One region of the Rhizobium sp. A22-96 genome, then DNA from elsewhere that is predicted to be linked to it. Evidence: predicted binding sites of a transcription regulator. Region 1 holds the regulator's gene; each other region holds the start of a gene.
The links. Region 1 encodes PhoB, which activates phosphate uptake and scavenging genes when phosphate is short. Its sites were predicted from a motif close to TGTCATNNANCTGTCAT; they were not measured.
Positions count from the first base shown of each region.

Region 1 (6,132 bases):
GTTCGCCGCAATCTACATGGCGGAATATGCATCGACCCGTGTGCGCTCCATTGCCAAACCCATGCTGGAAGTGCTGGCCGGCATTCCCACCATCGTCTACGGCTTTTTTGCCCTCGTCACGGTCGGACCTTTCCTCAGGGACATCTCGGCCGAGATCAATGGTCTGATGACGGGAAGCTATCGAAGCTTCATCGAGGCGCAGAGCGTGTTGACCGCCGGCTTCGTCATGGGGGTCATGCTGATCCCTTACGTCTCCTCGCTGTCGGACGATATCATCATGGCCGTGCCGCGCTCGCTGCGTGACGGTTCGCTCGGTCTGGGCGCCACGCGATCCGAGACGGTGAAACGCGTCCTGTTGCCTGCGGCACTTCCGGGCATCGTCGGTGCGCTGCTGATGACGGCATCACGGGCGGTTGGCGAAACGATGATCGTCGTGCTGGCGGCAGGCGTTGCCGCCCGCATGCAGCTCGATCCCTTCGAGCCCATGACGACGGTGACAGTGAAGATCGTCAATCAGCTGACCGGCGACCTGGAGTTCACCTCGCCGCAGACCCTGGTCGCCTTCGCGCTCGGCATAACGCTGTTCTGCCTGACCCTCTGCCTGAACGTCTACGCGCTCTACATCGTCCGCCGCTACAGGGAGCAGTACGAATGAGCGGCGTCGTATCCTCCTCGTCACAAAATATCCCGCGTGGACTGGCGCCCGGCGCGCCTGTGCGACGCGATATCGGCATCAAGCGCCGTTATGCCGCCGAACGCCGCTTTCGTGCCTATGGCCTCGCTGCTGTCGTCTTCGGCCTCGTCTTCCTTTTGGCGCTTGTGTCGACCGTGGTTCGAAACGGCTATACGGCCTTCGTGCAGACGTCGATCACCTTGCCGATCGAGTTCACCGAGAAGGTCATCGACCCCACGGGCAAGCGCGCCAGCGACCCGAAGGTGCTGATGGTCGCCAACTATCCGGTCCTGATCCGCGATGCCCTGGTAAAAGCGCTTGATATCGACCCATCCAACCGGGCGCTCGTGCGCGAGGCAACCGCCATGGTGTCGGATGGCGCCAGGATCGTGCTGCGCGACAAGGTTACCGCCAATCCGTCGATCGTAGGAACGACGCAAAACCTCACCGTCCTCGCGAGCGCCAACATCGATTCCGCCAACAAGGGACAGATCGATCTGACGGTTGATGAGAAGGATCGCAAGGTGTCGGACCGGCAGCTCGGCTGGATGAAGCAGCTGACGGCGAGCGGCGCTCTGCACGAAGCCTTCAACAGCGGCCTGTTTGTGTCGGGCAACTCAAGCCGCCCTGAGGCTGCCGGTCTCGGCGTCGCACTGATCGGCTCGCTCTATCTGATGCTGACCGTGCTGGTTCTGGCGCTTCCCGTTGGCGTCGCTGCGTCGATCTATCTGGAGGAATTCGCGCCGAAGAACCGGCTGACGGACCTCATTGAGGTCAACATCAACAATCTGGCGGCCGTGCCCTCGATCGTTTACGGATTGCTCGGGCTTTCGGTCTTCATCAACATGATGGGCCTGCCGCGCTCGGCCTCGCTGGTTGGCGGCCTAGTGCTGAGCCTGATGACGTTGCCGATGATCATCATCGCCACACGTTCGGCATTGCGAGCGGTGCCGCCCTCGATCCGCAGCGCTGCGCTTGGCCTCGGTGCCTCGCGCATGCAGATGGTCTTCCATCACGTCCTGCCGCTCGCCATGCCCGGCATATTGACGGGCACCATCCTCGGACTGGCGCATGCACTCGGCGAGACGGCGCCGCTGCTCCTGATCGGCATGGTCGCCTTCGTTGCCAACTACCCGGCATCGCCGCTCGATCCTTCGACGGCGCTGCCGGTGCAGATCTACATGTGGGCGAGTGAAGCCGAACGGGCGTTCGTCGAACGAACCTCCGGGGCGATCATCGTCCTGCTCTTCTTCCTCGTTGCGATGAATATCGGCGTGATCCTGCTGCGCCGCCGCTTCGAACGGCGCTGGTAGGGGAGGGCGATCCAATGAACATGATGACGGAAGCCGCAAGTGAAAGAGCATTGGCCAGGAAGATGACGACGATCCCCTACAAGATGATCGGCCAGGACGTGTCCGTCTTCTACGGCGACAAGCGTGCGCTCTTCGACGTCAACCTGAACATCCGCGCCAATACGGTTACGGCGTTGATCGGTCCTTCGGGCTGCGGCAAATCCACCTTCCTGCGTTGCCTCAATCGCATGAACGATACGATCGAGACCTGCCGCGTCACCGGCAAGATCACGCTCGACGATCAGGATGTCTACGACAACAACATTGATGTTGTGGAGCTGCGCGCGCGGGTCGGCATGGTCTTCCAGAAGCCCAATCCGTTCCCGAAGTCGATCTATGAGAACGTAGCCTATGGCCCCCGCATCCATGGTCTGCATCGCTCGAAAGCCGATCTCGAGCATATCGTCGAAACCAGCCTGCAGAAGGCCGGTCTGTGGGGTGAGGTGAAGGATCGGCTGCATGATGCCGGCACGAGCCTCTCGGGCGGTCAGCAGCAGCGCCTGTGCATCGCCCGTGCCGTCGCGGTCAGCCCGGAGGTCATTCTGATGGACGAGCCCTGTTCGGCGCTCGATCCCATTGCCACCGCCAAGGTCGAGGATCTGATCCACGAGCTGCGCGAAAACTTCACCATCGTCATCGTCACGCATTCCATGCAGCAGGCAGCCCGCGTGTCGCAACGTACCGCAATGTTTCATCTCGGCCATCTGGTCGAGGAGAACGATACCGATAAGATGTTCACCAATCCCGACGATTTCCGCACGCAGGATTACATCATGGGCCGTTTTGGTTGATGATGCCGTGCGCGCGGCTCCTTTCACACAGTTCACCTTGAGGATAGAAAAATGGTCTCCACTCACATTCTCTCTGCCTATGACGAAGACCTGAAGTTCCTGACGCGCCGTATTGCGGAAATGGGCGGCCTGGCCGAGCAAATGGTCAGCGACAGCGTTCGGGCGCTGGTCCAGAGCGACACTGGTCTTGCGCAGAAGGTCATCTCCGACGACGTAATCCTCGATCATGCCGAGCGCGAAGTCGGCGACAAGGCCATCGTCACCATCGCCCGTCGTCAGCCGATGGCTGCCGACCTGCGCGAGATCATGGGTTCGATCCGTATCGCTTCCGATCTGGAGCGCGTCGGCGACCTCGGCAAGAACACCGCCAAGCGCGTCATCGCCGTGCAGGGTACGGGCGTTCCGCGTCGCCTGGCTCGTGGCATCGAGCACCTTTCCGAATTGGCGCTGAGCCAGCTCAAGGAAGTCCTCGACGTCTACGCCACCCGCTCGCCGGACAAGGCCGTGTCGATCCGCGAACGCGACGAGGAAATCGACGCGATGTACACCTCGCTCTTCCGCGAGATGCTGACCTACATGATGGAAGATCCGCGCAACATCACCACCTGCACGCATCTTCTCTTCTGCGCCAAGAACATCGAGCGCATCGGCGACCATGCCACCAACATCGCCGAGACGATCTATTACATGGCGACGGGTGCTCAGCCCGAAGGCGAGCGCCCGAAGGACGATACCGCCAATACCGTCGGCGCAGTGACGGAATAATCCGAAAGCGAAGAAAGGAGACCATAGGCGCATGGTTCCGAGAGTTGCTGTTGTAGAAGACGAGGAAGCGCTCAGCGTTCTGCTGCGCTACAATCTCGAGGCCGAAGGCTTCGAGGTCGACACGATCCTCAGAGGCGATGAAGCCGAGTTGCGTCTCCAGGAGCGCATTCCCGATCTTCTGATCCTCGACTGGATGCTCCCCGGTGTATCCGGCATCGAGCTCTGCCGCCGGCTGCGCATGCGGCCGGAGACGGAGCGCCTGCCGATCATCATGCTGACGGCCCGCGGCGAGGAAAGCGAGCGCGTGCGCGGTCTTTCCACTGGCGCGGACGATTACGTCGTCAAGCCGTTCTCGACACCCGAGCTGATGGCTCGCGTCAAGGCGATGCTGCGGCGCGCCCGTCCGGAGGTTCTCTCCACGGTGTTGCGTTGTGGCGATATCGAGCTGGACCGCGAGACGCACCGCGTTCACCGCAAGAGCCGCGAAGTGCGGCTGGGACCGACCGAATTCCGTCTTCTGGAATTCCTGATGTCCTCGCCGGGCCGCGTCTTCTCGCGTTCGCAACTGCTCGACGGCGTGTGGGGGCATGATATCTATGTCGACGAACGCACGGTCGACGTGCATGTCGGTCGCCTGCGCAAGGCGCTCAACTTCTCCAATATGCAGGATGTCATCCGCACCGTTCGCGGCGCGGGCTACTCCATGGAGGCCTGAGCGGGAATACCCGATCAGGCACTCAACATTACAGCGCCACGCGTCTTTCAAGACGCGTTAAGGTCGCTGTAACATCTTAGAATTCTGCATAATTTTCCCTTAAATCGGTTCCGATTTAAGAAATTATGCAGTCGCGGCGGAAACAGAAAACGGGCCCCAAAGGGCCCGTTTCTTTATCTCAGTGATGAAGTGTCTCAGCCGCGCGGCTGAGCTGGCCTGCGCCGTTCATGCACCGGCTGGTAGGCCAGGCGCTGATGGTAGGTGCAGTAGGGCGATGAATCCGGGCTCTCGTTGCCGCAGAAGTGGAAATCGTCCTTCAGGGGATCGCCGACCGGCCACTTGCAGGTGCGCTCCGTCAGTTCCGTCAGGCCGAGACGCCGGGAGATCGGAACGACCACATTGGCGGCCGGACGATACTGGATCTCGTTGACCGTATCGATCTCGATCTCTTCCTTCAACATGGTTGCGCCCTGCTGGCGGGTAACCGTGCGGGTTGCGACGCGCGCCTGATAGTTCGAAGCCCGCGGTGCCGTGGCGTTGCGCTTCGGCGTGCGAGCTGCCGCCGTCGTGCCGCCGGCCTTCGCTCGACCGGGAAGGTTCAAGCGATGCACCTTGCCGATAACGGCGTTACGGCTGACGCCACCGAGCTGTGCCGCGATCTGGCTGGCGCTCAACCCTTCGGACCATAGCTTTTTCAGCTTCTCGACGCGTTCGTCTGTCCAATTCATGCCCTGTCTCCGCTGTCGCGTTTCCGATGGCAGAATCCCTCACCATTGCCTCGCATGGGGATCGAGGCACGAAACGCTCTAAAATTGTGGTGACTAGTTCCGCCGCATGCAGTCTAGCAATTGGTTTTTAACCTAGTGTGAGGCAGACTCCGTGACAAGAGTCGCGGGAATCTTGAGGAATCGATTTCGAGGTTTTCCCCAACTTGCTGTCCGGGCGTGGCATTTCTGCAATATGCGGCACCGAACGTATCCCTTTTGCGCGCAAGCACTTTCTCGCACCTGCTAAAGCGCCAGTTTTGTTGACATCGCGGTGCAAAACAACAATAGTGACCGGGCCGCCGCAAGGCGGCATTTTTGATTTTTTCGGACCCCTTTCGTAAAAACGAAGCGATTGGTCCTTAAAGTTGTGATCGAGGAGATATGGCCATGGCCGAGACCGCGCCGCTTTATGATACCTACATGCGAGCTCCGCTGCGGTTCGAGCGAGGCGAAGGCGTATGGTTGATCACTGAAAGCGGTGAACGCTATCTCGATTTTGCAGCCGGCGTGGCGGTCAATTCGCTCGGTCATGCTCATCCCCATCTTGTCGCCGAGCTGAAGGCGCAGGCTGACAAGGTTTGGCATCTGTCCAACCTCTACGAGGTGCCTGGTCAGGAAAAGCTGTCGAAGCGGCTGACGGAAGCCACTTTCGCCGACAAGGTGTTCTTTACGAATTCGGGTGCCGAAGCGTTGGAATGCGCCATCAAGACGGCGCGGCGCTATCAGTTCGCCAAGGGGCATCCTGAGAAGTTTCATATCATCACCTTCGAAGGTGCCTTCCATGGCCGTACCATCGCGACGATCGCGGCCGGCGGCCAGGAAAAGTATATCGAAGGCTTCGGTCCGAAGGCTCCCGGCTTCGATCAGGTACCGTTCGGTGATCTCGATGCCGTGCGCGCAGCCATTACCGAGGCGACGGGCGCTATCCTGATAGAGCCGGTGCAGGGCGAGGGTGGTATCCGCCCGGCGACCAATGAATTCCTGCGTGGTCTCCGCCAGATCTGCGACGAGCACGGCCTGCTGCTGGTTCTCGACGAGGTGCAGTCCGGCGTTGGTCGTACCGGCAAGC
Region 1 covers NZ_JBNWDQ010000005.1:417,494-423,625, forward strand. Annotated here, with positions in the region: gene pstC (phosphate ABC transporter permease subunit PstC) at 1-655, shown strand, start outside; gene pstA (phosphate ABC transporter permease PstA) at 652-1,986, shown strand; gene pstB (phosphate ABC transporter ATP-binding protein PstB) at 2,001-2,816, shown strand; gene phoU (phosphate signaling complex protein PhoU) at 2,868-3,581, shown strand; gene phoB (phosphate regulon transcriptional regulator PhoB) at 3,613-4,296, shown strand; gene ACQZ6F_RS23605 (GcrA family cell cycle regulator) at 4,491-5,024, opposite strand; gene ACQZ6F_RS23610 (aspartate aminotransferase family protein) at 5,451-6,132, shown strand, end outside.

Region 2 (6,132 bases), 380 kb from region 1:
TGGACAGGATCGCCGAAAACAGCCCGGCGATAACGATTTCCGGGAAGGCGCGCAGGAATTCCATGATGCGCTTCGTCACCAAGCGGACGGGATGGGACGGTGACATGTTGCGGGCGGCATAGAAGCTCATCGGCACCGCGAAGACGAAGCCGATGATGGTCGAGACCAGCGCCACATTGATGGTGATGATCATCAGCTCGAAATATTCAGGGATGTAGAAATCGCCCCAGACATAGACGCGGCCGAGCGGAAAGTTGAATTCCTCGCCGCCGGCGCCGTTTGCCCCGTTCGGGCTCGGCAGGTCGAAGAGCGCGCGATAGACGTCGCTCCAGTCCTTGGGGATAAGCCAGCTCAGGAAATCGAAGAGATGCGGCAGACGTTCGAAGAAATGGCCGGCATTGCTTTCGTCGGCAAAGCGCACGGAACTGACGAAGGCGACAAGCAGGATCACGAGGCCGATGCCGGTGTAGAGGCGCCGCTTGGCCACCATCTTGCTCCAGGCGTCGCCGATCTCCTTGGCGCTCTGCGGCGCGCTTTGCATGTTCGGGTGCGTATCGGCGATCGTCATGAATTCTGCCCTTGTGATAGCAAAAGGGCGGCCGTTGCCGGCCGCCCCGTCATTGGAATGCGGATCAACCGCCGATGGCAGCCTTACGAACGTCGATAACAGCGTTGTAGAAGTCCGGGGTCACCTTGACGTAGCCCTTGAAATCGCCGCCTTCGACAGCATTGAAGCACTTGGCGTCAGCCGTCGGGAGCTTCATGAAGAAGTCCGAAAGCTTTGCCTGCCATTCGGTGCCGAGAGCGTTGCGAACAACGAGCGGGCCGTTCGGGATGAGCGGCGAACGCCAGACTTCGACGAGCTTGTTCGGGTCGACTGCACCCTTGTCGACTTCCTTGCGGAAGGTACCGGAGGTGAAGCCGTCCTTGAAATCGCCAACGCCCGAGGAGTCGTCGACAGCAACGTCGACCTTGCCGTCATAAGCGGCGAGCAGGTTGTTCTCGTGGCCGCCGTTGAACTGGGTCGAGGCGAAGAACTTGTCGTTCGGAACGCCGGTGGTCTTCGGGATCTGCGTCAGCGGAACGAGGTAGCCCGAGGTGGAGTCCGGATCGGCATAGCCGAGCTTCTTGCCCTTGGCGTCCATGATGGTCTTGATGCCGGAGGACTTCAGAGCGAGGCCGATCGAGTAGTAGCCGGTCGAGCCGTCGGTCTGCTGGGTCGTCAGGATCGGGGTAACGGCCTTCGGGTCCTTGATGGCAACGGCTGCATAGCCGGAAGCACCGAGTTCTGCGAAGTCGAGCGTGCCGCCGAGAAGGCCCTGGATAACGCCGTCATAATCGGCGGCCGGGAACAGCGATACCTTCTCGAAACCGAATTCCTTCTTCAGGTGGTCGGCAAGGCAGGCATAGTTGCGCAGGCGGTCGGCTTCGTTTTCGCCGCCGAGAATGCCGACGCGGAATTCCTTGAGGTCTGCGGCGTTTGCAGCGCCGCCAGCGAGCGCGAGAAGCGCCGTGGCTGCGAGAAGAGTCTTCTTCAACATTGGGTTCGTCTCCTGATTAACCGGTGTCCCCGGATGCCTTCGGTCTAGAAGAATGTGCCCTTGACGCGGGCTGTCGATCCCGGTCCCTCTCAGAGACCGGCCAGTGCCAGCGGTTGCGGGCCGGCAGATTCGATGGCCGCTGCCTGTGCGGCCGGATCGGCTAAATTGATTGATGTCGACGTCATGGTTTCGTCGATCCCGGCACCATCCTTGTCGGTGCCGTAGATTTCCTTGACGGCCGCAGCCGTCAGTTCGGATGCCTTGCCGTCGAAGACGACTTTGCCGGCCGCCATGCCGATGATGCGTTCGCAATAGTTGCGGGCCGTATCCAGCGTATGCAGGTTGGTGATGACGGTGATGCCCTCGCGCTCGTTGATGTCGCGCAACGCGTCCATGACGATCTTGGCATTGAGCGGATCGAGCGAGGCGATCGGCTCGTCGGCGAGCATCATCTTCGGTTGCTGCATCAGGGCGCGGCAGATGGCGACGCGCTGCTGCTGGCCGCCGGAAAGCGTGCCGGCCATTTGCAGTGCCGTCTGCTCGATGCCGAGGCGTTCCAGCGCGGCGATGGCTTCGATGCGCTCTTCGCGGGTGAAGACCGACAGAAGGCTCATGATGGTCGAGCGCTGGTTGAGGCGGCCGAGCATGACGTTGGTCAGCACGTCGAGGCGCGGCACCAGGTTGAACTGCTGGAAGATCATGGCGCAGTCGCGCTGCCAGCTGCGCAGCGCGCGGCCTCTGAGCTTCGAGACTTCGACGCCGGAGAAATGGATGGAGCCGGAGCTCGGATCGGCCAGGCGGTTGATCATGCGCAGCAGGGTCGACTTGCCGGCACCGGAGCGGCCGATAACGCCGACCATCTGTCCCTGCGGTATGTCCAAAGTCACGGAATCGACAGCGAGCTTGTTGCCAAACCGGCGCGAGACGTTCCTGAGTTCGAACATAGTGCTTCCCTTTCGCGGCTGCCGGGCTGCAAAAATTTCAGCGGTACCGGTGCTAAGAATGGGCGCATGACCCTGCCTCGAAAGGAGTTTCGAGGGGGTTGGCGCCAACCACAAGGCAACCGATTAGTCCCGCTTCATGAAGCTCCAATGTCAGTTTTATGTAAGTGCTGTTACAATTCTCGCCGATTTTGCAATATTAGCCGGCTGAGAGCTTTGCTTGTCTTTAGCCGTCAAATAAGCCCGTCGGCAAACCATCCATACTGAGGACATTCTTCTCGCGCCGGTATTCCTCAATACCGTCCGGACCTTTGGCTTTGGCCCATTGATCGAGGCTCGGTCTTTCGCCCTCATAGGAAAACAGCGGCACGCCGAAACCGCATGATGTCTGCACGAGATCGATGTCCAGCCACACGATCTGCCGAGCGCCGAGCGGCTCGTCTCCGGCATAATGTGCGTGCAGCAATTCGCGGTATTCGGGGAGTGGTCGATGGATAATCCTGCCGCGACCATAGAGGCGCAGGATCATCGGCGGCCCCTGCATTGCGCAGAACATGATGGTCAGCCGGCCATCGGCCTTCATATGGGCGGAGGTTTCGTTGCCGCTGCCGGTGCGGTCGAGATAGATGGCCGTGTTCGGCGAGATGATGCGCAGGCATAGCGTCTCGCGCGGCGAGACATTGACCCGCGAATTGGCAGCCGCGGATGCCGTGAAGAAGATGTGTTGCCGCGCGATGAAATCGCGCAGCCGGTCGTCGATGCTGGAAAACTGCTTTGCCATGAAGAGGCCTCCCCTAAACTCGGGCTCGACAGATAGCCTGAGGCTGTGACGCCTGCCGGCCCCGTGCAAGCCCGGTCAGGGCGAAAACCGTCCTTAGGCGTCGTAACGATCCAGAAAATCCTCGGCCGAAAGGGCGCGGAAGTCGGCCAGCGCCGTGCGCAGGCGATCATGATCCCAATCCCACCAGGCGAGCTTGTCCATACGTGCGCCGACCTCGGGAGTGAAACGCTCGCGGATCAGCTTGGCCGGAACGCCGCCGACGATCGCATAGGGAGCGACATCCTTGGAGACGACTGCACCCGCGCCGATGACGGCCCCGTTGCCGACCGTGACACCCGGAAGCACGGTCGCCCCGTGGCCGATCCAGACGTCATGGCCGATGACGACCCGGTTCTCGCGACGCCAGGTGAAGAAGTCGGTCTCCATATCGGCGTCCGGCCAGTAGTCGGCGGCGCGATAGGTGAAATGGTGAAGCGTCGCGCGCCATGTTGGATGGTTGGTGGCGTTGATGCGAACGGCAGCGGCGATGTTGACGAACTTGCCGATGGTCGCACACCAGACCGCGCCGTCCTGCATGATGTAGGAATAATCGCCGATCTCGGTTTCGTCGATGCGGCAGCGGTCGGACACCTCGGTGTAGCGGCCGAGCGTCGAATTGTTGACGCTGGCCGTCGGGCTGATGAAGGGCGTCTCGCCCAGCTTGCGGCTCATGCGGCTGCCTTTCTCGGCGAGAATTGTGAGACGTCGAGAATGCGGCTGCCAACGGCTTCGCGCACTTCCTCGTCATGGAAGATGCCGAGAAGGGCAACGCCCGCCTGCTTTTTCTGCTCGATCATGTCGACGACGACGGCGCGGTTGCGGGCGTCGAGCGAGGCTGTCGGCTCGTCGAGGAGCAGGATGGCGTGGTCGGTGATGAAGCCGCGCGCGATGTTGACGCGCTGCTGCTCGCCGCCGGAGAAAGTGGCAGGCGGCAGTTGCCAAAGCTCCTGCGGAAGGTTCAGCTGCGCAAGCAGGCCGGCTGCCTTTTCGCGGGCATCGGCTGCCGCCACGCCGCGAGCGAGCAGCGGCTCGGCGACGACATCTATGGCGGCGACGCGCGGCACGGTGCGCAGGAACTGGCTGACATAGCCCATGGTCTGCCGGCGCACTTCAAGCACGGTGCGCGGATCGGCGGTGGCGAGATCGACGATCTTACCCTTGTGCGTGACGAGGATCTGGCCGTTGTCGACGGCGTAATTGCCATAGATCATCTTCAGCAGCGAGCTCTTGCCGATGCCCGACGGGCCGCCGAGCACGACGCATTCGCCGGATGCGACCGAGAAGGAGACATCGGCGACGACGGGCAGACGCAGGCCATCACGCAGATGCATGGTGAAGCTTTTGAAGACTTCGGAAACGACGAGTGGGGTTGCCATGATATTTCCTCAGACCTGCAGGATCGAAGAGACGAGCAGTTGCGTATAGGGTTCGCGCGGATCGTCGAGCACGCGGTCGGTCAGACCATGCTCGATGACGTATCCGTCCTTCATCACCATCATGCGGTGCGACAGAAGCCGGGCGACGGCGAGGTCGTGCGTAACGATGATCGCCGACAGGCCGAGATCGTTGACGAGGCCGCGAACGAGGTCGAGCAGGCGGGCCTGCACCGAAACGTCAAGGCCGCCGGTCGGCTCGTCCATGAACACCAGGCGCGGGCCGGTCACCAGATTGCGGGCGATCTGCAGGCGCTGGCGCATGCCGCCGGAGAAGGCGCGCGGCTGATCGTCGATGCGGTCGGCGTCGATTTCCACCCGTTCCAGCCAGTCGATGGCCGTGTTGCGGATGTTGCCGTAGTGGCGATTGCCGATGGCCATCAGCCGCTCGCCGACATTGGCGCCGGCAGACACCGTCATGCGCAGGCCGTCGGCCGGGTTCTGATGCACGAAGCCCCAGTCGGTACGCATCAGGAAGCGCCGTTCGGCCTCGCTCATGCGGAACAGGTCACGATAGGTCTCGTCGCGCATATGATATTCGACGCTGCCCGTTGTTGGCAGCAGCCGCGTCGAGATGCAGTTGAGCAGCGTCGTCTTGCCGGAGCCGGATTCTCCGACGATGGCGAGCACTTCGCCCGGCCAAAGCTCGAAGGACACATCCCGGCACCCGATGCGGCTGCCGTAGAATTTCGAGATGTCCTTGACTTTCAGAAGCGGTGTATCGGTCATTCGGCAGCCTCCTTGCTACCAGGCAATCCATCGGCTGCGAGCATCGACCCAGCATGGCCATGGGCGCGGCGGTCCTCGCAGAAATCGGTGTCGGAGCAGACGAACATGCGGCCGCCCTTGTCGTCGAGGATCACCTCGTCGAGATAGACCTGCTCGGCGCCGCAAAGGGCGCAGGGCTTGTCGAAGCGCTGCACCTCGAACGGATGATCGTCGAAATCGAGGCTCACGACTTCGGTGTATGGCGGCACGGCATAGATGCGCTTTTCACGACCGGCGCCGAACAGCTGCAGCGCATCCGACAGATGCATTTTCGGATTGTCGAACTTCGGCGTCGGCGACGGGTCCATCACGTAACGGCCGGCAACCTTGACCGGATAGGCATAGGTGGTGGCGATGCGGCCGTTGCGGGCAATGTCCTCGTAGAGCTTCACATGCATGAGGCCATATTCCTCGAGCGCGTGCATCTTGCGGGTCTCGGTCTCGCGCGGTTCGAGGAAACGCAGCGGCTCGGGGATCGGCACCTGATAGACGAGCACCTGGTTCGGGCCGAGCTTGGCTTCCGGGATGCGGTGACGTGTCTGAATGATTGTCGCCTCGTCGGTGCGCGTGGTGACGGCGACGTTGGCAACCTTCTGGAAGAAGGCGCGGATCGAGACGGCGTTGGTCGT
Region 2 covers NZ_JBNWDQ010000005.1:42,238-48,369, forward strand. Annotated here, with positions in the region: gene phnE (phosphonate ABC transporter, permease protein PhnE) at 1-568, opposite strand, end outside; gene phnD (phosphonate ABC transporter substrate-binding protein) at 633-1,541, opposite strand; gene phnC (phosphonate ABC transporter ATP-binding protein) at 1,631-2,485, opposite strand; gene ACQZ6F_RS21675 (pyridoxamine 5'-phosphate oxidase family protein) at 2,709-3,263, opposite strand; gene ACQZ6F_RS21680 (DapH/DapD/GlmU-related protein) at 3,357-3,974, opposite strand; gene phnL (phosphonate C-P lyase system protein PhnL) at 3,971-4,678, opposite strand; gene phnK (phosphonate C-P lyase system protein PhnK) at 4,688-5,464, opposite strand; gene ACQZ6F_RS21695 (alpha-D-ribose 1-methylphosphonate 5-phosphate C-P-lyase PhnJ) at 5,461-6,132, opposite strand, start outside.
Region 2: phnC (phosphonate ABC transporter ATP-binding protein) is a predicted target of PhoB. The motif match lies at 2,622-2,638, and genes of this name have one in related genera.

Region 3 (6,132 bases), 110 kb from region 1:
GAGCAAGTCGCGTCCGGGAACCGGGATCACCGATCAGGAGGCACTGGACTTTCACAAGCAGGGCCGACCCGGCAAGCTTGAGATCAACCCCACCAAGCCGATGGCGACGCAACGCGATCTTTCCCTTGCCTACTCGCCCGGCGTAGCCGTTCCCGTGAAGGCGATCGCCGCCGATCCGGCCACCGCCTATGATTATACCGCACGCGGCAACATGGTCGCCGTCATCTCCAACGGCACGGCCATTCTCGGCCTCGGCAATCTGGGGGCGCTCGCCTCGAAGCCGGTCATGGAAGGCAAGGCTGTCCTCTTCAAGCGCTTCGCCGACGTCGATTCGATCGATCTCGAAATCGACACCGAGAATGTCGATGAATTCATAAATTGCGTGCGCTATCTCGGCCCCTCCTTCGGCGGCATCAATCTCGAGGATATCAAGGCGCCGGACTGCTTCATCATCGAACAGCGGCTACGCGAGCTGATGGATATCCCGGTCTTCCATGACGACCAGCACGGCACCGCCATCATCGCCGCGGCCGGCCTGATCAACGCGCTGGAATTGACCGGCCGCGACCTCAAGACTACCAAGCTCGTCTGCAACGGTGCGGGTGCTGCCGCGATCGCCTGTATCGAGCTGATCAAGGCCATGGGCTTCAACCCGGAAAACATCATTCTCTGCGACACGAAGGGCGTGATCTATCAGGGCCGCAGCGAGGGCATGAACCAGTGGAAGTCGGCGCATGCGGTCAAGACCGACAAGCGGACGCTGGAAGAGGCGATGAAGGGGGCTGACGTCGTGTTCGGCCTGTCGCAGAAGGATGCCTTCTCAGAAGACATGATCCGCTCAATGGCGGACAAGCCGATCATTTTCGCCATGGCCAATCCCGATCCGGAAATTACGCCGGAAGAAGTCGCCCGCATCCGCGACGATGCCATCATGGCGACCGGCCGCTCGGACTATCCGAACCAGGTCAACAACGTCCTCGGCTTTCCCTATATCTTCCGCGGTGCGCTCGATGTGCGCGCCACCACCATCAACGACGAGATGAAGATCGCCGCCGTTAGGGCACTGGCGAGCCTGGCGCGCGAGGATGTTCCCGACGACGTTGTCGCCGCCTACCAAGGCGCAAGGCCGCGCTTCGGCGCACAATATATCATTCCCGTACCGTTCGATCCGCGTCTGATCTCGGCAATCCCGGTAGCAGTCGCCAAGGCGGCGATTGAAAGCGGCGTCGCCCGCCGCGACATGCCCGATATGGACGCCTATGCCCGCGAGCTCTCCGCACGCCGCGATCCGATCGCCTCGACGCTGTCGCAGCTTTATGAGCGCGTTCGCCGGCACCAGAAGCGCATCGTCTTTGCCGAGGCCGAAGAAGAACAGGTCATGCGCGCCGCCCTCTCCTACGCCAATCAGGGTCTCGGCACCGCCGTCCTGCTCGGCCGCGAGGATCTGATCCAATCCACCGCCGAACGCGCCGGCATCGACCTCAATCGTCCCGGCCTCGAAATCGTCAACGCCCGCATTTCCAAGCGGGTCGATGCCTATATCGACTATCTCTATGCCCGCCTGCAGCGCCAGGGCTACCTGCACCGTGACGTGACGCGCCTGATCCACAACGACCGCAATCACTTTGCCGCCTGCATGGTGGCACTGGGCGATGCCGACGGCATGGTGACGGGCGTGACACGCAACTATTCGACAGCGCTCGGCGACGTGCGCCGCTGCATCGACGCCAAGCCGGGGCACCGGGTCATCGGCGTATCGATCGTGCTCGCCCGCGGCCGCACCGTCTTCGTCGCCGATACAGCCGTGCATGACATGCCGACGGCCGAGGAACTGGCTGATATCGCTGAAGAAGCAGCGGGTTTCGCGCGGCGCATGGGTTATGAGCCGCGTGTTGCCATGCTCGCCTACTCCACCTTCGGCCACCCCTCGGGCGAGCGTTCCGAGCGGGTGCGCGAGGCCGTAAACATCCTCGACAAGCGCTATGTGAATTTCGAATTCGACGGGGAAATGGCAGCCGACGTGGCGTTGAACCGCAAGATCCTGGAGAGCCTCTATCCGTTCTCGCGCCTCTCCGGACCGGCAAACGTACTTGTCATGCCGGCCTTCCATTCGGCCGCGATCTCCACCAAGATGCTGCAGGAACTCGGTGGCTCCACCGTGATCGGACCGCTGCTCGTCGGGCTCGACAAGCCGGTGCAGATCACCTCGATGGGCGCGAAGGATTCCGATATCGTCAACATGGCCGCAATCGCTGCCTACGGCGCGGGATCCTAGCCTCTAGGCCGACCAGATTGCGGAGCCTATGACCAACAAAGGTTATGGGCTGCCGTATCAATTCGGTGTAGACTGTAAGAATGGGTGAAGCTCAGGTCCTGTTCGGAATACTGCGCCATTCAGCGCAGTCGGATATTGTCGATGCTATCGAGCGGCTCGTTGTTGAGGCACCCGACCGCAATCTTAACCGCGTGAATGTTCTTGCCTTCGCGGCCGATCGAGGCTTCGACGAAGAGCAGGTCATCAACACCTTCCTGCATGGCTCGCGCCTCGGCCTGTTCGAGATGTCGTGGAATGTTCTCTGCCCAGGTTGCGGCGGGGTATTGGATGCCAATACATCGCTGAAAACAGTGCAAAGCGACACCTACAATTGTACGCTTTGCGCTGCCGGCTACGAGCCAACGCTCGACGAGATGGTCGAAGTCACTTTCACCGTCAGTCCGCGCGTACGCCACATCGAGGCTCACAATCCGCATGAACTGCCGCCTCTCGAATATTTCCGCCAGATCTACTGGGGCTCGGGTATCGACCTTCCCGATGAGGGCTATGAAGAGAAGGTCGATCAATTCGTCCTGGAATCCCTGGAACTGCCGCCCGGCGAGAAGGCCGTCATATCGCTTCAGTTGCCGGCGGAGTTTACCATCATCTTCGAGCCCGTTACGCACGCCGCGCAATTCCTCGATGTGAAGGGAGAACCATCGAAGGAAAGGCAAACTCTCTCGCTTGTTTTCGACCGCATGCACCGACACAGCGAGGCGATCGAAATGCGACCAGGCCCACTGCGGATTATGATGGAGAACCACACGGATCTTCGCGTGCTGCCATCGATCTGCGTGGCCAACGAGGCTCTCCACACCCTGCTCGGCCAACGCCGACCGTTCCTGACCGCCAAGCGTCTGCTCTCCAACCAGACGTTCCGCGACATCTATCGCACGGACACGATCGATATCGACCAGCGGCTGAAGATTACCAGCCTCACTTTTCTCTTCACCGATCTGCGCGGCTCGACGGAGCTGTACGAAAGGGTCGGTGATCTCGCTGCCTTCGATCTGGTCAGGACCCATTTCGGCATCCTGCATGAGATCGTGGCGGCAGAAGCCGGCGCAGTCGTCAAGACCATCGGCGATGCCGTCATGGCCACCTTCCCGACACCGGATAGGGCGTTGATCGCAGCAATGCGGATGCGCGAGGCCATGCTCAGCCTCAACAAAGAGCGCGGCAGCGACGATCTTCTTCTGAAAATCGGCATTCACGAAGGTCCGTGCATCGCAGTGAGCCTGAACGAGCGGCAGGACTATTTCGGACAAACCGTCAACATCGCCTCGCGCGTGCAGCACCTCGCCACATCACGCGATATATTCGCCACGAGCTCCGTTATCGACAATCCGCGCGCCGCCGAGTTGTTGACCACGCGCGGCTTGAGCCCGCAGTCCCATCAAGTCTCCTTGAGAGGCATCACGGATGCGATCAATATTTTCGCGATCCCTTGAGATCCGTTAGCTGGCGAAGCGACCCGCGTCCGCGCCGTAATAATTGACGTAGCGGTCGGAGATGCTGGCGATCGGCAGAACGATGAGGACATCGGTCGTGTTGAAAGCCTGATCGACGACGGCTGTCGAACCGACCATGGCGCCGAGGCGCAGATAGCCCTTGATCAGCGGCGGCAGCGCCATCAACGCCTTCTTCGGATTGACGGCTTCGACCGGCATCAGGTCCATGTTGCGAGCAAGCGACGGCAAGGCGCCGACGGTCCACTCATCCTTGGCAAGGACATTGTGATAGAGGAAGGACAGAGCCAGCGCATGCTGTTCCGGAAGGACGCCCGGGAAAGAGGCGCAACCGATCATCGCGCCCATGCCGTGCTTCAGCGCATAGGCCCAATTGCCCTGCCACAGAAGCTCGACCGTGCGCTTGTTGCGGTATTCCGGCAGCACGCAGGAACGGCCAAGCTCCATGAAACGCTTGTCGGGATGACGGGCAAGCAGCGCATCCAGATCGAATTCCGAGGAAGAATAGAAACCGCCATTGGCCATGGCCACTTCCTGCCGCAGCAGGCGATAGGTGCCGACGATCTGGTCCTCCGGATCGCCTTCGAGCGACCGGTCAAGGACGAGCAGATGGTCGCAGATGGCATCCCAGCCGTCGATATCGCGCTGACGACGCATGGCGTCAGCCGGCAATTGCGCTTTCATCTCCTCGACGAAAACACGATAGCGGACAGCCTGAGCGGCATCGATCTCGCTCGCCGTACGGGCAAGGCGAGTTTCTAGATTTCCGATGCGTCCAAGCACATCGCTGGCAACCGGCGCGACCGTTGCCTTTGAAGACTGAACCATTTCGCCCTGAGCTTCGCGATTCAAAATTTCGATGGACATGGCGATTCTCCCCCTGCGGGCCGATATAGCGCCATAAACCAAATTCATGCGACAGGAAAGTGACATGCAGCATTGCTAAAAGCAAGAAGCGTGCCCGTTGCAATTTTCGAATGAACGCACAGTCCCCAACTTAACGGCACCGATTGCCTGTGGTTGAGCACCATCAATGCCTGCTATCGGGCATTGATGAATCCGGGCCGCAATCTTCCTTCGAAAACGAAATAGCCGGCTATGCGCGTTCGAAGCTCAGCTTCGACAGGCTTTGCACCGTCGTTACCAATCGCTGGGGGTCGACGGGCTTGACGATGACGGCATCGGCGCCGGCAAGCAAGGCCTGGCGGCGGATCGCATCGCGGCTGTCGGCCGTCAGCACGATGATCGGCAATGATGGCAATCCCTGTCGACGCTCCTGGGCGCGCAGCTGCGCCAGCACGGCCGCACCGGAACCGCCGGGCATATTGAAGTCGGTGACGATAACATCAGGCCGCGGCTCGGCATTTTCCGTGCGGGCACGCAGACCATCGAAATCCTCCACCAGGCAGACCCTGTGGCCTGCCTTGGCAAGCATGGCGCGAATGAGCATGGCGTTGACCGGATCATCCTCGCCGAGCAGGATTTCGAGGGCGGGATCTTCAGCCTCAGGCGTGGTTATGCCGATCTCGGACACGGCTTCGATCAAGGCATCGCGCTTTTCCATGCCGCGCATGCGGCCGCTCAACACATCGATCAACGATTGCTCGCGCAACGGCCGAATGAGCCAGGCATCGAAGAGATCGAGCGGATGGGTGTTGCGCTCCTCGGGATTAACGAGGAAAATCTTGCGCAGCGCCGGCATCGCGAGCTCGTTGCCCTCCCTGAAATATAGGGGCGCCATGCGATGATCGACGATGAGATCGGTCCAGGCACCGCCTTCCTGCGTCGAAGAGGACCGCTTCAGCACATCGATATCGTCGGCGCCGATCAGGCGGCAATGGCCGCCGAGCGTGCGAATGGTCTGCGCGATGGCGGTGCTTGCCGCGCCCTCCGGGGCAAGCAGCAGGACGTGCGCCCCCTTGAGCACGGCATCGCGCCTGAGGTTTCCGTCCTCTTCGGCAACCAACCCGATGGGGAAGCTGACGGTGAATTCGCTGCCTTTGCCGCGTTCGCTGGCGACATTCAGTCCGCCGCCGAATTCGCGCAGGATACGAGCCGAAATGGCAAGCCCGAGCCCGGTGCCGGAGCTTCTCTCGACGATGGTGCCAGCCTGCTCGAACTCTCCGAAAATACGAGCCTGCTCCTCCTCCGTCATACCCGGGCCGCTATCCTGCACCGAGATTGCGAGATTACGCCCTTGCAGGCTGGCACGCACGAGCACACCGCCCGTCTGGGTGAACTTCACCGCATTGCCGAGGACATTGAACAAGACCTGGCGCAGTCGGGCCGGATCGAACTCCATCGCCTCGGGTACATCGGCAGCAACGGTCGCGGCGATTTCGATGCCCT
Region 3 covers NZ_JBNWDQ010000005.1:311,581-317,712, reverse strand. Annotated here, with positions in the region: gene ACQZ6F_RS23080 (NADP-dependent malic enzyme) at 1-2,275, shown strand, start outside; gene ACQZ6F_RS23075 (DUF5939 domain-containing protein) at 2,356-3,765, shown strand; gene olsB (l-ornithine N(alpha)-acyltransferase) at 3,772-4,650, opposite strand; gene ACQZ6F_RS23065 (ATP-binding response regulator) at 4,880-6,132, opposite strand, start outside.
Region 3: olsB (l-ornithine N(alpha)-acyltransferase) is a predicted target of PhoB. The motif match lies at 4,699-4,715, and genes of this name have one in related genera.

Region 4 (6,132 bases), on a different contig from region 1:
GCTACCGAAATCACCGGTAGCGGCCGTTAGCTTTTCCAGGCTTGAAGATCTCAAGCCAGATGGTGGTTCAAATCGCGGGCGCCTGGGAGCCAAACGGTTGGCCGTTGATCGTTACACCAGGATCCATCAATCAGAGGCGTCAGGGGCGTATTTCAAATATAACGCCACTATGGTGGCGGTGACGGTAGCGCCTGTCGTCGGACCAGTAACGATCCCTGTCGCGACGATCCCAGCCGCGGTCGCCACGCCAATGGCGGCGATCACGATCGCGCCAATGACGGCGATCGTCATACGAGTCCGGGTGCCAGCGTGTGCCATGGTCCTGGACCAGAATGATGTTAGAGCTATTCGGCGCCGATGGGCTGCCGAAAGGCGCTGCCGAGGCGGGCAGGGCAACAGATAATAAGGACCCCACGGCCAAAGCGGCGGTCAAGGCGATTGAAGCAAGATGTTTCAAGTCGGTAACTCCTTCTTAGGCACGTCCCTTTCACCGTAAACGCTGTGGGTGCGACAAGGTTCCCCTTTCTGGTTGATCGGGATTCGTCACGACACGCGGTGATGGATGGTCATGCTTGCGATTTCAGGAGTTCAGCGCATAAAAAAAAGGGGGCCGGCAGGGAAAGCCGGCCCCCTTCCTTCTCTGATCGGAGGTCAAATCTGATCAGGTTAGAAGTTGCGTTCGAAACGCAGGATGCCCGAAACGGTGTCGTCGTGGGCGTAGTCGTAGTGAACGTAGGTCAGTTCCGGCTCGACGAGGAGGTTCTTAACCGGATTGAACTTCAGGTTCGTGGTGGCTTCGAACATCTTCGAGTCGGTGTAAGCGAGCTGGAGGTTCCACTTCAGCTTTTCATTGACCGGAACGCCAACGCCGCCCCAAACTGCCCAGTCACCCCAGCCGCACTTCGATGCGTTGACGGTGCCATTCGGCGCCGTGCAGGCCGAAACGTCCTGGTTGGTGCCGGCATACTTGTTGAGCTTGTCGCCGTCGGTGTTGTAGCCGCCCATCAAGAAGGCCGTGAATGCGCCGAAGTCAGCGTCTACGCGAGCCTTGATGGCGCCTTCCTTGACGATCGAGTCATAACCGCCAACGACCTTGAAGCCCCATGCACCGGACTTGAAGCCGAGACCGCCAACAACGTCAGGAGCGTAGTGGTTGGTCTTGTCGTCCGTCCAGAAGCTGGCGCCGTAAGATGCCGAGCCGGTCGTAGCAGAGTTGGAATCTTCGAGCGAGATCACAGCCGAGAAGCCGTTGCCGCCGTCATATTCATAGGTCAACTGGTTGAGTTCGTACGGACCGTCATAGATCACGTCGTCGTTGATGACGTCGCCGGCATAACCCATGTACAGGTTGTACTGCGAGTCTTTCTTACCAACCGTGAAGCCGCCGAGGCTGATGTAGGACCACAGCAGGTTGGTGCTGGTGGAGCCGCCGTCATTCCAGTCCCAACGAACGATGGTTTCGGTCTTCAGCGGGCCGTATTCGGTGTCGGTCGCGGTGTCGACGTTCAGCTCAGCACGAGTGTGCCACAGCGTGCCCTGATGGCTGTCACGGTTATAGGCGTTGTACCATTCACCTTCCGTACGAACCTTGCCGCCGATCTTGAGGCAGGTTTCCGTACCCGGGATGAAGAAGTAGCCTGCACCGTAGGCGTCGCAGATGCGAACGTATTCCAGCGGCTCCGGCTCAGCAGCAACGATAGCGTCAGCTGCATGAGCACCGGATACTGCTGCCAGGGCAGCAGCGGAGCCGAGAAGAAGGCTCTTGATGTTCATAATAACTCCAATCTTTCTTGATTGGGCCTGAGATTTCGCGCCGCCGAAGCGGCGTGCCCAACCCCATCCCGTTCATGTTCCCTATCAGTAGGTGCGAAGTAATAAGCCCCGCGAACTATTTCCTGAACCTGCTTCACTGATTTGGCAAGATACTAAGACTGGCGAACTATATGTGCGCTATCCGAAAAAAAAGTTTGTTGCAAAAATGACGCAATTCGCCGACTGAGCCGACTATGTGGCCATTTTGCGCCCAATTGGCGACACCGAAAACAAGGGCTGTCTTTGGGCTGCAAGTCCTGAACGGCGTCGCCGGAACGATGCCGGGGAGGGCGAGTCGGAGATGCGCGGCAATCGCATTGTGTCGTTTGCGTTCCGGATCGATCCGGCATGTGTTCAGGAGTGTTTATATCAGCGGCAACGAGAATGATGGAGCTGCTCTGATCTGCGCATCCGCATATCCGGCGCGAAACGATAGCAGTGCGCCCGATGAGACTACTGGGGGCGTAGTCTCATCGGGCGCGGGACTGTCCGGTTCAGGGGTGGCATCCAAACCGGTAGCAATGAAGCTAACATCTACCGTAGGTGTGTATAACCTACCTGAATGGGCTGGCACGAACGCGGCCCCGTTAGGAAACGGAGCTGCGCAATGGATACCGTTTCAAAATGGTTCGAAACGAGTTCGAATCCGTGTCTCACCGGATTGACTCACCACAAGGGAATGACGGCGGCAGTTAACGATGGCTTCCGACGAACGGTCTATCCTCCGAACCGCGCGACGCAACGACTTAGGTGGTCACTGCGCTTTCCCATCGCATATGGAGGATCGGGAAGGGACGGCCCTGGTCGTCAAGCTCCGAACGGCCCGTCACCTTGAACCCCAACCTTTCGTAAAAGCCCACCGCCGTCGGATTCTGCTCGTTGACATCGACGGTAACGACGTCTTTTCCTGTTCGGAAAGTGTCGAGAAGAAGACGTCCTAAGCCTGCGCCTCTGCTTTCCGCATGAACGAAAAGCGCGTCGATATGGTTTCCGGAGGTTCCCAGGAAGGCGTGGGATGTATCGTCACCATCGACAGCCACTGTGAATTCGGCATTCGACAGGTAATCCTCCAGCACCATCTTCCCGATCGCCTCCAGATCCGAGTCACTGAGAAAATGATGGGTGGCTTCGACGGCCGTCCGCCATACCTCATAGTTACGCGCTATGTCGGCCGGTTTGGCTTGTCGCAACTGGAACATGTCAGCCTCTCTCATGTCTTTTTATGATTCTCAGGTGCTCGTTTAGGATCTCCGTCGGAATGCGTAAAGACTGCTTGCGCGTGTGGTTCGTGTCACGGGGCCTTCATGAGGAGCCGCTAGACGGCAACTCATGACCCACGTTTCCGACAAGACCCAGCCCAAAATCGCCAAGTCGATCGTTGACCCTACTGCAAGGATCAGAGACTCGATCATAGGTGATCGTTGCGAGGTTCTCGCAGATACCTCTCTGCATTCTACGCAACTCGGCGATTTCTCTTATCTCGGGCCTCGTTGCACGGTTGCCGATGCCGAGATAGGGCGCTTCTGCGCCATTGCCGCCGAGGTGAGAATCGGTGCGCCCAATCATCCGATCGATCGTCCCTCAATGCATCGTTTCACCTATTGCCCGGAATATTATTCGGCAGACGCGACACGCGATCTTGCTTTCTTTGAAAAACGCCATGCCGACCGTGTGACTATCGGCCACGATGTTTGGATAGGGCATGGCGTGATCGTTCTGCCCGGTGTCACAGTTGGGAATGGAGCGGTACTGGCGGCCGGAGCCGTCGTTACCAAGGACGTCTCGCCCTATACGATCGTTGGAGGCGTCCCGGCTCGCTTGATCCGTGAGCGATTCAGTGCGTCCGTCGCGGCGAAGCTGAATGATATTGCGTGGTGGGATTGGCCGTTCGAAACCATAATGGAGCGTCTTGAAGACTTCCAATCCACCAACATCGAATCCTTCTGCGAACGCTGGTCGAAAATCGGCTGATCACCGAGATTGCGATCATGATTTCAAGATCTTTCGGAAGCCGTCGGCTCCAGCGACAAATCGGCCGCTATGTTAGATGCCCCCAAGTCGAGCGACATTCTCCGAATGTATAGAGCGAACAAATTGGCAAGTCTGAAAATACCGAAAAAATTCACTTTCTTACGCAATTATAGAGGGAGAGGAGAATCGGAGAGATCGCCAAAAGTGGTGGGAGACGAATGGAGGTCTCACTACTACAGACGAATTCACCTCAGTTCGCCGGCACGAAAAATGAGTAGATCAAGCAGATCGGCAAGGTCGTCTCTGTCGTCAAAATCGAGGCGTGCCTAGGTGCGATCATGCGTAATGCAGTCTCTAAACTGAAACAGCCGGCCACGCCAAAGTATTAGGAGGTAGCGGAATGGATCGTAGGTGGAATTTCATAACGCACAACCATCCGATGGGATGTATAGCCAGGTACTGACTATATCACCATGGCGAGAAGCGGGTTATTCGTGCGCGCCGCGATCACATTATTCTTCGGCACGCAGGCAAGCCGAATGCGCGGGCAAGTTCGCCCTCCTGGTTAGGCAATTCGTCAATAGAGCCGGATAGCGGAGAGCTTGTCGGCGCTATATAAAATACCGACAACAATCGGCCCTATTGGGCAACGACATGCAAAACGGAAGCTTCGAAGAGCTCTGCGACAGACTGGTGGGATGACATGGCGGTCGGGCAAAAGGCTAAGCTGAGGGAGAGCATCGTAGCCTACGCAAACCAGCGATCCTAATTCGCGCCGGCCACATCGAGGTCGAAAACACTCAAATATGAAACTCGAGCGCTCCCGCCCGTGTTTCGTGGTACTTATCCAGCTCAAATCGAGCTAATTGGGCGCAGTCGACGTTGGCGCAATGCTCTTGCTCCATCTCGACCCGAACGTTGATCGAGACCACCAACCGCAGGCCCTGTCGAACCGCTTCCGCAGAGACTTGGCTCAGGGTAGGAATTCCACCCAAACATTTGTCCATGATCTCCTCGACAAGCCGCTCGAACGCCATGTCACCTTTCACTTCCAAATTGCTGTTCCTCGTCTTTAGTTTCGACAGAAAATTCGGATTGCGAATTGCGATAGCCAATCCGACGGCATGGAGACCGAAGGACCGCGTCACCCAGTACTACCCCGACAGCGCTTTTGCCAAGGCTATAATGTGGCAACGCTCCGGCTTTTTGCTTCGCCGATAGGCAACGAGATCTGGGATCGTGGTGTGTTACCCGCAAGAGGATCGCTGCGTGGGCTTTTGCGAACCATTTAAATCAGATCGGGAAGAGGTGACACCTATCCGTCGGCGTTACTGCGTCGTTTCTCAATATTCGTTCCTTTCAAGAAGAACACGATGGCGGCGTATGTGCAAGGCAGGAAGACAAACATGAGTCGGGCGCGAAATTAACCTGCGACGCAATTGAGAATTGGCGATGCAACAAGCCCATACATCAAAACAAACTCGACACCTTTGGAACTTCAAGACGGCCTGTCGTCGGAATTTCGCCCACGTGGCCCAAAGGGTCAATCGTTGTTGGATCGCTTCAAAGTTTTCGAGACCACCACGAACCGGTTGATATTCTTATGACAACAGTATCGGGTGCCTACGTCCCCAAGAGGAACAAGACTGGCACTCCTGGTATCGGCTCGGCGGATCTGGGCAGATGCAATATGTCTAATGTTTAGCTTTGTTCATGCGGACTTGGAAAAGCAAGCGCAGAAAAATTGCGATTGCAGCTGCTTTGATCAGCTGTTGGCCGGGCCGCTATACAGTCCAGTGCTCCCAATGAGGCTTTATCAGTCGACAAAAGCACGATGCCTGCGCCTATATGTTCATTTGATATCAGTAAGCTTCTAGCAGCTAAAAGATCGTCAATCTCAGATGAGAATATAGCCTATTCACTGCTTCAGTAGCTGAGGTTTTGCCTGCATCAAGCACTATGTCTGGGCAATCCGGTATTTCAAATGCGCTATCTATACCTGTGAAGTTTTTGATCTCGCCGGCACGCGCACGGTCGTAAAGGCCCTTCGCGTCACGCGCTTCGCAGATTTCTAGCGACGTACTTACATATGTCTCGATAAAAATCACGTCACCTGCGATTTCTCGTGCTAATTTCCGCTCCTTTTGGAAAGGGGAAATCAAGGCCACGATTACAATGAGTCCGGCTTCAGCCATGAGGCGTGCCACCTCAGCGACTCTCCTCACATTCTCTGCACGTGATTCATCAGAAAAGTCTAAATCCTTGTTAAGGCCGTGTCGGACATTGTCTCCGTCCAAAATAAAAACATGCTTGCCCTCAGCAATAAGGCGCTTTTCAAGCAGATTGGCG
Region 4 covers NZ_JBNWDQ010000003.1:781,802-787,933, forward strand. Annotated here, with positions in the region: gene ACQZ6F_RS16625 (hypothetical protein) at 127-291, opposite strand; gene ACQZ6F_RS16630 (porin) at 667-1,773, opposite strand; gene ACQZ6F_RS16635 (acetyltransferase) at 2,559-3,011, opposite strand; gene ACQZ6F_RS16640 (DapH/DapD/GlmU-related protein) at 3,142-3,783, shown strand; gene ACQZ6F_RS16645 (hypothetical protein) at 4,584-4,838, opposite strand; gene cysC (adenylyl-sulfate kinase) at 5,664-6,132, opposite strand, start outside.
Region 4: ACQZ6F_RS16640 (DapH/DapD/GlmU-related protein) is a predicted target of PhoB. The motif match lies at 3,102-3,118, and genes of this name have one in related genera.